Regions from separate parts of the Arthrobacter sp. NPDC056727 genome, predicted to be linked through region 2. Evidence: riboswitches for the same ligand, from Rfam matches in the RefSeq annotation. Region 2 holds a riboswitch; the other holds the start of a gene.
What was found. A riboswitch is a leader RNA that binds a small molecule or an ion and turns the genes downstream of it on or off. The one in region 2 is predicted to bind cyclic di-AMP.

Region 1: linked by a shared signal. The riboswitch ahead of ACFRAH_RS12140 (hypothetical protein) and the one ahead of ACFRAH_RS13265 (LysM peptidoglycan-binding domain-containing protein) in region 2 are both predicted to bind cyclic di-AMP.

Annotation. Positions count from the first base shown of each region.
Region 1 covers NZ_JBHTZA010000010.1:103,836-109,886, forward strand. The annotation lists gene ACFRAH_RS12125 (ArnT family glycosyltransferase) at 1-14, opposite strand, end outside; gene ACFRAH_RS12130 (glycosyltransferase family 39 protein) at 21-2,150, opposite strand; gene ACFRAH_RS12135 (glycosyltransferase) at 2,147-3,583, opposite strand; gene ACFRAH_RS12140 (hypothetical protein) at 3,833-4,657, opposite strand; cyclic di-AMP (ydaO/yuaA leader) riboswitch at 4,663-4,826, opposite strand; gene ACFRAH_RS12145 (ATP-binding protein) at 4,921-6,051, opposite strand, start outside.
Region 2 covers NZ_JBHTZA010000012.1:9,596-15,646, reverse strand. The annotation lists gene ACFRAH_RS13285 (dihydrodipicolinate synthase family protein) at 1-301, opposite strand, end outside; gene ACFRAH_RS13280 (PLP-dependent aminotransferase family protein) at 397-1,809, shown strand; gene ACFRAH_RS13275 (LysE/ArgO family amino acid transporter) at 1,838-2,443, opposite strand; gene ACFRAH_RS13270 (ArgP/LysG family DNA-binding transcriptional regulator) at 2,514-3,422, shown strand; gene ACFRAH_RS13265 (LysM peptidoglycan-binding domain-containing protein) at 3,520-4,458, opposite strand; cyclic di-AMP (ydaO/yuaA leader) riboswitch at 4,462-4,663, opposite strand; gene ACFRAH_RS13260 (NAD(P)(+) transhydrogenase (Re/Si-specific) subunit beta) at 4,820-6,051, opposite strand, start outside.

The DNA.
Region 1 (6,051 bases), on a different contig from region 2:
ATGGTGTTGGTCATGACTGCCTACTTGGTCAGCTTGTAGACGGTGGAGTTGCCGATGGTCTGGGCTTCGAAGTTGGCGGCAACCCAGGTGGCTACCTCGGAGTTTCCGCCGCGGCCGCCCATTCCGCCCATTCCGCCGCCGGAGATGAAGTATCCGATCTCGCCGTTGGCCACCATCTCCTGGAACTGCGCGAGCGTGGGGTAGGGGTCCCCGCCGTTCCAGCCGCCCAGGGCAATCACGCTGGTGCCGGTGGCGAGTTCCAGGCTGGCTGCCTGGCTGGCGCCGGAAACAATTCCGGACCACTTTGCCGTGCTGGCCTTCAGCAGCGCGGTGAGTTCGGAGTTCGCGGTGCCGGCGCCGTCGGGACCCGTTGCGCCGCTTGGCGCAGCAGCGTTGGGAACAGCACCGTCGGTAGCGTTGCCGCCGAAAGCAGTGCCGCCGTCGGTTGCGCCGTTCGGTGCCAAACCGGAACCGTCAGCGAGCCCCGACGCGGAGCTGTCCCGTCCGGCAAAGCCGGCGCGTCCTCCCAGGCCGCCCGGCCCGCCCATCGCGGATGCGGTGGGGCCCGACGTCGGGATCGATCCGGAGTGGGGCTGGGCTGCAGTTACGAAGGTCCACGCGGCGCTGCCCAGCCCGCCGGCCAGCAGCGAGACCGCCACGACAGCCGCCGTCGCCGTCCTGCGGAGCCTGGCCGGAATGGCCTGGAGCGAGTCGAGCCGGAGCAATAGTGCGGCGGCGGCCAGTACGCCGAGGATCAGTACGGCCACCCTGATCCAGGGCAGCCACGTGGCGTCGCGCCCCAGCAGCACCGCGGACCAGGCCGAGGCGGCCAGGACGGTGGCTGCCAGCGTAATCCGGGCGGGGAGGTGGGCCCGGCCGCGCCAGAGTTCGACGGACCCGATGCCCACCAGTGCGGCGATCGCCGGGGCCAGCGCTACAGCGTAGTACGGGTGGACGGTGCCGCTCATGAAGCTCAGGATGCCGGCGGTGACCAGCAGCCAGCCGCCCCAGAGGACCAGGGCAGCGCGCGTGCGGGAGGTTCGTGCCTCGCGGCGGGTGAACCACAGCCCGGCGCCCAGCAGGATCAGGGCGGACGGCAGCAGCCAGGACACTTCGCCGCCGAAGCTGGTCCCGAACATGCGGGTGATCCCCGCGGCACCGCCGAAGCCGACATTCCCGCCCATGCCGCCGCCACCGCCGGGCATGCCGCCGCCCATGCCGCCTTCGGAGCCGGTGATGCGGCCCAGGCCGTTGTAGCCAAAGGTCAGCTCAAGGAAGCTGTTGGTTTCGGAGCCGGCCATGTAGGGCCTGGCCGAAGCGGGTGTGAGCTGGAACAGTGCGATGTAGCTGCCGGCCACCAGCACGATCCCGCCTGCCGCGGCGAGCAGGTGCAGGAAACGCCGGCCGAGGCTGGTGGGGGCGGCCCAGAGGTAGGCCAGGGCCAGGCCGGGAACGATCAGGAAGCCCTGGAGCATCTTGGTCAGGAAAGCCAGGCCGATCACTGCACCGGCGGCCGCCAGCCATTTCCAGCCGGCCTTTTCGATGGCACGGGTGGTGAGGTAGGCGGCCAGCACCAGGCACAGGGTGAGCAGTGCGTCGGGGTTATTGAACCGGAACATCAGCGCGGCCACCGGGGTCAGCGCCAGCGCGCCGCCGGCGAGCAGGCCGGCCCCGGGGCCGGAGATGCGCTTGACGGTGAGGTAAAGAAGCCCGACGGCGGCCACGCCCATGAGTGCCTCCGGCACCAGCATGCTCAGCGGGGAGAAGCCGAAGATCCTGCCCACGAGGGCAGGAATCCACAGGGCCGCCGGCGGCTTGTCCACCGTGATCGCGTTTCCGGCGTCGAGGGAGCCGAACAGCAGCGCCGTCCAGTCCTTCGTGCCCGCCTGGATGGCTGCGGCGTAGAACGAGTTGGCGTATCCCGTGGCTTCGAGGTTCCACAGGTACAGCACGGCGGTGAACGCCAGCAGCGCTGCAGCCGAGGGGCGGATCCAGCGGGCCTGGTTTCCCAGCAGGAGCCGGGATGCCCTGCCGGTCCGGCGGGTTTGTTCCGGGGCGGCCTGGCGGGGCGCTTCGGGCGCGGCCTCTGCGGTGTGGGTTGATGTCCGCTCGAGTGCCGTCTGGTTTGGGGGAGTGACGGTGGTGCTCATGACTGTGTCATTTCTGTCGGGAGGGATGAGTGCGGAAGCGATGGCTCGGAGGCGGCAGGATCTGAGGGAGCGTTGGTGGGGACCGGCCGCCGTCGGAAGACCCAGAGCCGGAACAGCAGGAATTTCACTGTGGTGGCGGCGAGGTTCGCTGCAGTGACCGTGGCCAGCTCAAGCCAGCGGTCCGGCGTCGTGCCTCCCGGCAGTGCGCCGCTGTGGACCAGGGCCAGCGCGCCGGAGGTGAGGGCGAGCCCGATCCCGAAAACCAGCAGCCCCTCAAAGTGGTGGCGGGCAGCATCGCTGTTGCCTGCGATGCCGAACGTGAAGCGCCTGTTCGCGGCGGTGTTGGCCACGGCGGTGGTGAGCAGGGCCAGCAGGTTGGCCAGCTGGGGGTCCATCAGGTTGCGGCAGAGGTAGAAGAGGACCAGGTAGGCGAGGGTGGAGGCAACGCCGATGGTGCCGAACCGGACCAGTTGGCCGAACAGGCTTCCGCCCGGGCTCTGCTCCTGGCTGCGGGAAGCTGCCGGCAGCGGGCCGCGGGCAAGGGCGGCACGGAGTTCCGCGACCGGGATGCGGCCGGTGACCATGTCCTTGCTGAGCCGGGCCATTCCACGGACGTCGGCGAGGGCCGTCTGGACGATGTCCACGCTGGAGTTGGGGTCGTCGGTCCAGTCCACCGGCACCTCGTGGACGCGCAGGCCGCACCGTTCCGCGAGGACCAGGAGTTCGGTGTCGAAGAACCAGGCTGTGTCCACGGTGTGCGGGAGGATCTGCTGGGCGATGTCGGCGCGGATGGCCTTGAAACCGCACTGCGCATCGCTGAAGTGGGCGCCCATCAGGGACTGCAGCAGAAAGTTGTAGCTGCGGGAGATGAATTCGCGTTTCGGCCCGCGCACCACCCGGGAGTTGCGGGTCAGCCGGGTGCCGATGGCCAGGTCCGAGTGGCCGGAGATCAGCGGTGCCAGCAGCGGGCCCAGCGCGGCCAGGTCGGTGGAGAGGTCCACGTCCATGTAGGCCAGGACCGGCGACGGCGAGGCCAGCCAGACTTTCCGCAGGGCGTTGCCGCGGCCCTTCTCCTCGAGATGCACCACATCCACCTCACAGAGTTCCCGGGCCACGCGCTCGGCAGCCTTGAGCGTTCCGTCGGTGCTCGCGTTGTCTGCAACGGTGATGCGGAACGAGTGCGGGAACGTGCCGCGCAGGTAGGTGTGCAGCCGGCGCAGGCACTCCTCCAGGTCGCGCTCCTCGTTGTAGACCGGGATGGTCACGTCCAGGACCGGAACCGCGGCGGAGGTGTCGATGGGCTGCCGCCGGGGGTGCCTGCCTGGGGTGCAGGCCGGGGCATGGCCGGCCGCGCCGGCTGCCTGGAGCGTGTGCAGCTGGGTGTGCAGCGGTGGGCGGGGCTGGGTTCCGGAGGCGTGGTCAGTGATGGTCATGCAACAACAGTGGCGGCCGCTGTTATGAGGGTTTTAGGGCGAAGCTGTGCAGGGGCTGTGGAAGTGTTTCGGCGTGATGTTTTGAACGGGGGTGGCCGCATTTCTGCGCCACTTTGCCCGCTGCGGGAGGGGCGTGGGCAGCAAAAGGGCCCCGGATCCTGGCGGATCCGGGGCCCTCGGCATCAAAGCCGGTCACCCTAAAGCGGTGCAGAAATGTTCGCCGTCAGCCGGTCCGGCCGCGGCAACCGGTCAGTACCAGTTGTTGGCGAGGTGCCAGTTCAGCGCATCGCACGGGGAGCCGTAACGCTCCTTGATGTAGCCCAGGCCCCAGTTGATCTGAGTGCGGTAGTTGGTGCGGTAGTCCGCGCCGGAGCTCGCCATCTTCTCGGCGGGCAGCGACTGCACGATGCCGTAGGCGCCGCTGCTGGCGTTGGTGGCCGTGGTGCGCCATTCCGATTCCTTGGTCCAGAGCCGGTTCAGGCACTGCATCTGGTCTGCGGACCAGCCGAAGGAACCGAGCTTGCTGGCCGCGTAGGCCTGCGCGCCGGCGGGATCATTCACGGCGACCGGGGCAGCAGCCTTCACGGGGGCCACCTTGACGGCAACCTTGGCAACAGGAGCAGCCTTGGCGGCCGGCTTCGGGGCGGCCTTGACGGCAACCTTGGCAACAGGAGCAGCCTTGGCGGCCGGCTTCGGGGTGGCCTTGGCGGTCGCCTTGGTGGCGGACTGCGCCGCGATGGACGCCGCAGTCGGGGCCGGAAGGGCGGAGATCAGCGTCTTGTCGAAGCTCAGCGTCTGCCCGGCGTCAGCGGTGGCCGCTGTCGTCGGGGCGGCGGACGGCGCAGCCTGGTCGGCGGCCTGGCCGGCGGCGCCGACGCCCACGAGCACGGCGGCTGCGGTGGTCAGGATGGCTGCCCGGCGCCCAAAGGACGGAAGGTTTGCGGCGAAGCGGCCCAATGCCGTCGTGGGCGGCGTCGGTTCGGCGCGGTGCCGGGAAATGCCGGGGCGTGACGTCGTGCGGCCAGGCTTGTTCGAGGCGCGTTCAGGGCGCGCCTGAATCTTGAATTCAGACATGGTGGATTGCCTCTCAACACCTGCGGAGTTAGCTGTCGGGTTCGGATGAGGTCATCCGGCCGCACGGAAAATTCACGTGTCGGCTTCACCCCAAGGGCTGATGCGGAAAGCCCGGGACTCTGGTTCCCCCGCCTCTGCCTGATGTAGCGGAATCCGGGAAGCGGCAGAGCTGGGCGTCAATCCGGAGATGCGGCTCCAGTGGCGGCCGCACCCTATCGACGGTACAGGAGGCTTTTGATTAAGTCACATTTAGGTAACGGACATCACGACGACGGCGCGGCGCCTTGCGTGGGGAGCCGGACGGCAAATTCGGTCCGGCCGGGCCGGGATGTCACCTCGACCGTGCCGCCGTGCGCCTCGACGATGGACTGCACGATGGACAGGCCCAGGCCGCTGGTTCCCTCCGCCGAAGCCACGCCCGCGTCTCCCTGCGAAATCCCCGGCTCCCCCTGTGATGCGGGGGTGCGGAGGGCGGTTGGCGCGGTTTCGCCACCTGCGGCGGAGCCCTTCGCCGCCGCCGGTGCCGGCGCCAGGGCCGACCTTGCCGGCGTCGCACGTGACGCGTCTGCGCGGGCGAAGCGCGCGAAGACCTTGTCCACGAATTCGGGCGGGATGCCGGCGCCGTCGTCCGTGACAGTAATCACAGCACTGCCGTCGGCTGAGCGCAGGACGCCGGTGGTCACCGTGGTGCCGGGCGGAGTGTGCTTGCGTGCGTTCGAGAGCAGGTTGACCAGCACCTGGTGCAGCTGCGAGGCGTCGCCCCGGACCGATACCGGTTCCTCCGGAAGGTCGAGATGCCACGCCCGGTCCGGCGCCATGACTTTTTCATCGCTGACGGTCTCGATCACGAGCTGCGTGAGATCCACGTCGCTGAGTTTGAGCGGCTGGCCCTCGTCGAGCCGGGCGAGCAGCAGGAGGTCCTCCACCAGCGCGGTCATGCGTTCCGACTGGCTCTGCACGCGGGCAAGCGAGCGCTGGCCGTCCGGGGTGAACCTTTCGGTCATGCGCATCAGCTCCGTGTAGCCGCGGATGGCCGTGAGCGGGGTGCGGAGCTCATGCGAGGCATCCGCCACGAACTGCCGCACCTTCATTTCGCTTTCCTGCCGCGCTTCCAGCGCGTTGGAGACGTTGTCCAGCATCTGGTTCAGGGCGTGCCCCACGCTGCCCACTTCAGTTCCGGGGTGGGTGTTCGACGGCGGGACGCGGACGGCGAGTGCCACCTCACCGGCGTCCAGCGGCAGGCGGGACACCTGGGTCGCCACCTCGGAGAGCTGTTCCAGCGGCTTCATGGTGCGGCGGATGAGCACCGTCCCGGCCAGGCCGATCAGCACGAGGCCGCCCAGCGACACGATGGTGATGGTCCAGACCAGTGACGTCAGGGTGCTCTGCTTGTC
Region 2 (6,051 bases):
CGAGCAGCAGGCCGGAGGCACCTGCAACGTGGGCATCCTCAACGCACCCAAGAACGTCGCGGGTCCGCATGGCGCCGACACCTGCCACTACGGGCGTCCCCTGGGCGGCGCCCACCGCAGCCTCCACCGCCTTGCGGCGTTCCTCGCGACGGAGATAGCTGTAGATGCCCGTCGAACCCAGCACGCCGATAGAGTCCGCCCCGGCGTCGGCCGCCCGCGCGACCAGCCGAACCAGCGCGGCTTCGTCGACGTCATCTCCCGCGAGCGGAGTCAGCGGGAATGCGCACAGGCCGTTAAACACGAGCGTGTCCTTTCTTCCGTGGGTAACTCCCTTCATGCTCACAGCCGCATTGGCCCTAGCATAGATCCAAGAATCGACGATTCAGGAGGACCAAGATGGAGGCGGAGCTGCCGCTGGTTCTGGACCATCGGAGCCGCGTTCCGCTGGCGGCCCAGCTGGTCGGCCTGCTGCGGTCAGCCGTCCTGAACGGAACCCTGCGGCCGGAGCACACGCTGCCGGCATCGCGGCGGCTCGCAGCGGAACTGGGAGTGTCCCGCGGAGTGGTGGTCCGCGCCTACGAACAGCTCTCGGGCGAGGGATACCTGGAAAGCCGGGGTTCGGCAGGCACCCGCGTGGCGGTACGTCCCGACGGCCGCGGCACAGTGACGGAGGGCGTCCGGACCGCTCCCGGAGCGGACCCCGCCGGGACCATTGACCTCACTCCCGGGCGGCCGTCCGGCGCACCGTTCCGCGACCGTGACTGGCGGGCAGCGTGGCGGAAGGCCATCTCCGAGCCGGTGGATGTTGAGCTTCCGCCGGCCCTGGGCATGCCGGCGCTTCGTACAGCTGTGGCCGATCACCTGGCCGCGTCCCGCGGGCTCACAGTGAGCGCCGACGACGTCGTTATCACAGCCGGCACCAGCGACGCCCTGCAGCTGGCGGTGGCGGCACTCCGCGGCCAGGCGGAGCGGCCCCGCGTGCTGATGGAGGACCCCGGCTATCCCACGGCCAGGCGCGTGCTTATCGCGGCGGGGGCCACCGTGCTCACCCTTCCGGCAGGTGACGACGGCCTGGAGGCCTCCCAGCTCGCGGCCATTGATTCCCTTCCTGACGCCGTCCTGGTGACCCCCAGCCACCAGTACCCCCTCGGCGGCAGGATGCCGGTCAGCGAGAGGCTTGCCCTGCTGGCCTGGGCTGAAACGAACCAGGTGGTGATCCTGGAGGACGACTACGACAGCGAGTTCCGGCACCGCAGAATGCCGCTGCCCGCCCTCGCCTCGCTGCCGTCCGGCGCCGAAGTCGTCCTCGTGGGCACGTTCTCGAAGTCGCTGAGCCCGTGGCTGCGGTGCGGCTACCTGGTGGTCCGCGGTACGTCGGGGCAGCGCCTCAGGAATGCCCGGCTGGACCTCGGCACCCCCGTTCCCGGAATGCTGCAGTCCGCGTTGGCCACCTACATCGCCGGCGGCGGGCTCGCACGGCACATCGCCCGGGCGCGGCGCCAGTACGCGCACCGCCGGGCACTGCTGCTGGACCGGCTTGGCGGACGGGCAGGCCTGGAATTGGCAGCCCTCGACGGCGGCCTGCACGCCGTCATCCGGCTTCATCCGAAGGTTCCTGCCGAACGCCTCGCCGAGGAAGCGCTGGGGCTCGGGGTGCGGGTGGTGACGCTGGCCAGCTACTTCGCAGAGCGGACGCCGGAAAACGGCCTGGTCATCGGTTACGGCGCCCCCACCGACCTGCAGCTGGCCCGTGCGCTGGACGTTCTCACCGGGCTGATCGACCGCATGGCCGCCGGCGCACAGCAGTAGCACTGCCGGCGATCGCCTGCGGCGAGCGTCAGTGCCCGGTCGCCAGGACCACGGCCAGGGTGAGCATCAGCAGGGCGACGCCGCCGTCGAGGACGCGCCAGGACGCCGGACGCGCGAAGAAGCCGCTGAGGCCGCGTGCCCCGTAGCCGATCAGGGGAAACCACAGTGCACTGCCGGCGGCGGCGCCCGCGCCGAAGAGCCATTTGCCGGAGTCACCATGGGTGTTGGCCAGTGAGCCCAGCAGCACGAGCGTATCGAGGTACACGTGGGGATTGAGCCAGGTGATGGCTGCTGCGGTGAGCACCGCCGACCAGACGGTCCCCTTGCCCGGAGAATCTGCAGCCTTGAGCGCACCTGGCTGCAGCGCACGCCGGGCGGCGAAGACAGCATAGGAAACCAGGAACGCGACACTGAACCAGCGCACCACGGCGAGCAGGACAGGGGCGCCCTGGATCAGCGCGCCGATCCCGCCGACGCCGGCAAATATCAGGACCGCATCACTGCCGAGGCACATGAGGACAACCGGCAGCACCCCCTCGCGCTTGAGGCCCTGCCGCAGCACGAAAGCGTTCTGGGCGCCAATGGCGACGATGAGGCTGAGGCCGGCTCCGAGACCGGTCAGGAAGGGGATCATGTCTTCGACGGTACGAGCCGAAAATCTTAAAGGCAATTCACTTTTCCTGCAGTTCCATTAGAATTTCTTCATGGAACTCGACCAGCTCAGGGCCCTCGCCGCCGTCGTTGACCACGAAACGTTCGACGCCGCGGCGAGCGAACTCCGGCTCACGCCTTCGGCCGTGAGCCAGCGCATCAAGGCCCTGGAACGCTCCGTGGGCAGCGTACTGGTGCGGCGGCTCAAGCCGGTCCGGCCGACGCCGGCAGGCGAGCAACTTCTTCGCTCCGCACGCCAGCTCCTGCTCCTCGCCGACGAGGCGGTCCTTTCGCTGCGCGGGTCCGGGGCGGCGGACGCGAACGACGGCGGCGCGCGGCCGAGTGCCGAACGGCTGCGGGTTCCGATCGTGGCCAATGCGGACTCGATCGCGACGTGGCTGCCGGCCGCCTTCCGGGAGATCGCGCTCGGCGGGCGGGTGGCGCTTGAGCTGTTGCGCGACGACGAGCACGCCACGGCTGATCTCCTGCGGTCCGGCGACGCCGTCGGTGCGATCACCGCGGATCCCCGACCGGTGCAGGGGTGCACCATCCGGCCGCTGGGCACCATGGTGTACCGCGCCAAGGCCTCACGCGGGTTCGTAGAGCGCTGGTTCCCCGGCGGCCCCACTCCGGAGGCCGTCGCCGTCGCCCCCGTCATGCAGTACGACCGGAAGGACACCCACCAGCTCGCGGTCCTGGCCCGCGTCGCACCGGACGCCACTCCCCCGCAGCATTTCATCCCCGATTCGGTCCAGTACGTCGAATCGGTCCACGCCGGCCTGGGCTGGGGCATGGTGCCGGACCAGCAGGACCCGGAGGACTCACTCGTGGAGCTCGATCCCTCGTGGAGCGAGGACCTGCGGCTCTACTGGCAGGCGTGGACGCTGGAGTCTCCGGGCCTCACGGAGGTGACCAGCGCCGTCGTCCGCGCCGCCCAAACGCTGCCGCCGCACGGCGCCTAGTCAGAACGCAGCGGCCGGTCAGAACACAGCAGCGGCGGGTGCCCAAAGCACCCGCCGCCGCTGCGTGAACCATTCCGCCTATGAGGCGTTAGCGCCGTTAGGCGTTCACGCGCACGTAAGTGGCGCCCGAGAGCCAGGAGGCCGGGTGCACGATGGTTTCGTTGACGCCGTTCATGCCGCTGCTGATCGCCTGCCCGCCGCCGATGTAGACGCCGATGTGGCCGGCGCTGATCATCAGGTCGCCGGGCTGCGGGGAGGAGACCGGCGTTCCGTACTGGTAGAACTGCGCCGGGGCGAGGTCACCGACGGACTTGCCGACGGACCGGAGCGCCTGCTCCACCAGGACCGTGCAGTCCTGGGTGGCGCCGAGCTGCGACTGTGCGGAAGCCACGATGGCCGCACCCACGCCACTGGCCGCCTGGGTGGCGGGCGTGATGGACGCCGAGGCGTTGTAGATTCCCATGCCGGAGGTCTCCGGCGCTGCCTGGGCCGGGGCCGCCGGTGCAGGTGCAGCAGGCACGGCAGGGGCCGCGGGCACCTCCGGCACAGCGGGTGCTGCAGCAGCGCCCGGTCCCGGGATCAGGAGCTGGTCGCCGGGGTAAATGACCGATGCCAGGGTCAGTCCGTTCTCCGCGAGAAGAACATCGAGGCTCACCCCGTGGCTTGCCGCGATGGCACCGAGGGTGTCGCCGGAGACTACGGTGTACGGCGCGCCGGCAACGGCGGATCCGCCACTGGCCGGGGCGGGAGCCACCGGCGCAGCGGGGGCGGCCAGCGCCTGGCCGGCGGCGGACTGGGCAGCAGCGGCCGCGCCCGTGGCTGCCTGGCTGGCGGAGCTGTCCGGCACCTCCGGAGCGTAGGCGCCAGCGTGGGCGGGTGCGCCGGCGCCGAAGAGGAGCCCGGAGGCGACGGCGGCCGCGGCGGCCGGCTTGGCAACCGAGGCGGCGTTGGACTTGAAGGAATACGACAGCCCCTGCAGAGCGATCGAGGTCGTCGGGGTCGCGCGGTGGCGCGCGGCTATGGACTTACGTGACATGGTGATGTGCCTCTCCCATGCCTGCGGGGTTAGCTGTCGGGTTCGGATGGGAGTCACCCGGTCCGGACGTCCGCTGGGCAGAGCGTCTGGACTTAACCCCTAGGCCTTGGCGGGCAAGGCCGGTACTAACGTGGTTCCCCCGTCCCTGCCTGCTGGTCATAGCGAACGGATCCCGGTCAGCGGCAGGGCTCGGCATTCTGTCCGGGAATGCCCTGAGCGGAACCAGGGCACCGGCCGAGGCTATCGCACCCCCACACCAAATGTCACATTTCGGTAACGGCGCGGCGAGGGACCAACTGCAGAAAGGGCCCGCTGGAAAGGAACTGCGGACAACGCACCGCAGGACCCCGAATGCCCCACCCTACAGGGCCTTCACCGCCCCCAACACCTTTGTCAGGGATTCCTTGGCGTCCCCGAACAGCAGGGTGGTCTGCGGCTCGAACATGAGGTCATTCTCGATTCCGGCGAACCCGGGCCGCATGGACCGCTTGAGGAACACCACCTGCCGCGCGTCCGCCACCTCAAGGATCGGCATTCCGTAGATCGGCGAGCCGGCGGTGGTCTTGGCCGCGGGGTTGACGACGTCGTTCGCGCCCACCACCAGCGCGACGTCGGCGGTGCGGAACTCGGAGTTGATCTCGCCCATTTCCTTGAGTGACTCGTAGGGCACGTTGGCCTCGGCAAGCAGCACGTTCATGTGCCCGGGCATGCGCCCCGCCACCGGATGGATGGCGAAGTCCACGCGGGTTCCCCGCGATTCCAGGGCCTGTGCCAGCTCCGCCGCCGTGTGCTGTCCCTGCGCCACGGCCAGCCCGTACCCCGGGACGATGATCACGCGCTGTGCGTAGCCCAGCAGCACCGCCACGTCCTCCGGGCTGGACGAGCGGACCGGACGGTCGCTCACGGCGGTGGATCCCGCCGTCGAACCTCCCCGGAAGGCGCCGAACAGGATGCCGGCCACGCTGCGGCCCATGGCCGCCGCCATCGCCCGCGTCAGGATGGTGCCCGACGCCCCCACCAGCGTTCCGGCCACCACCAGCAGAACGTTCCCCAGCACCAGGCCGGACGCCGCCACAGCCAGGCCGGTGAAGGCGTTGAGCAGCGAAATGACGATCGGCACGTCGGCGCCGCCCACCGGCAGGACCAGCAGCACGCCGGCCACCAGGCCCAGCAGCAGGAGCAGCAGCGCCAGGACGAGCGAGCCGCCCAGCACGACGGCGGCCGCCGCGCCGACCGCGGCGAGCAGCACCGCTCCCATGAGCACCGGCAGGCCTGGGAACACCACGGGGCGGGTGGTCATGAGCTCCTGCAGCTTGGCGAACGTCACGGCGGACCCGGCGAAGGACACCGCCCCCACCAGCAGGGTGAAGACGACGGCGACCCGCACCCAGGCGTCCTCCGCATGCGGCAGTTCCAGCAGCGCCACGAGCGCGGCGGCGCCGCCGCCCACGCCGTTGAACAGCGCCACGAGCTGGGGCATCTGGGTCATCTTGACGCGCCTGGCCACGGGGGCGGCCACACCGGAACCGACCACAATGGCGCCAAGGATCAGCGGAACGTTGTCCAGCCGGGTGGAGAAAAAGACGGTGACGA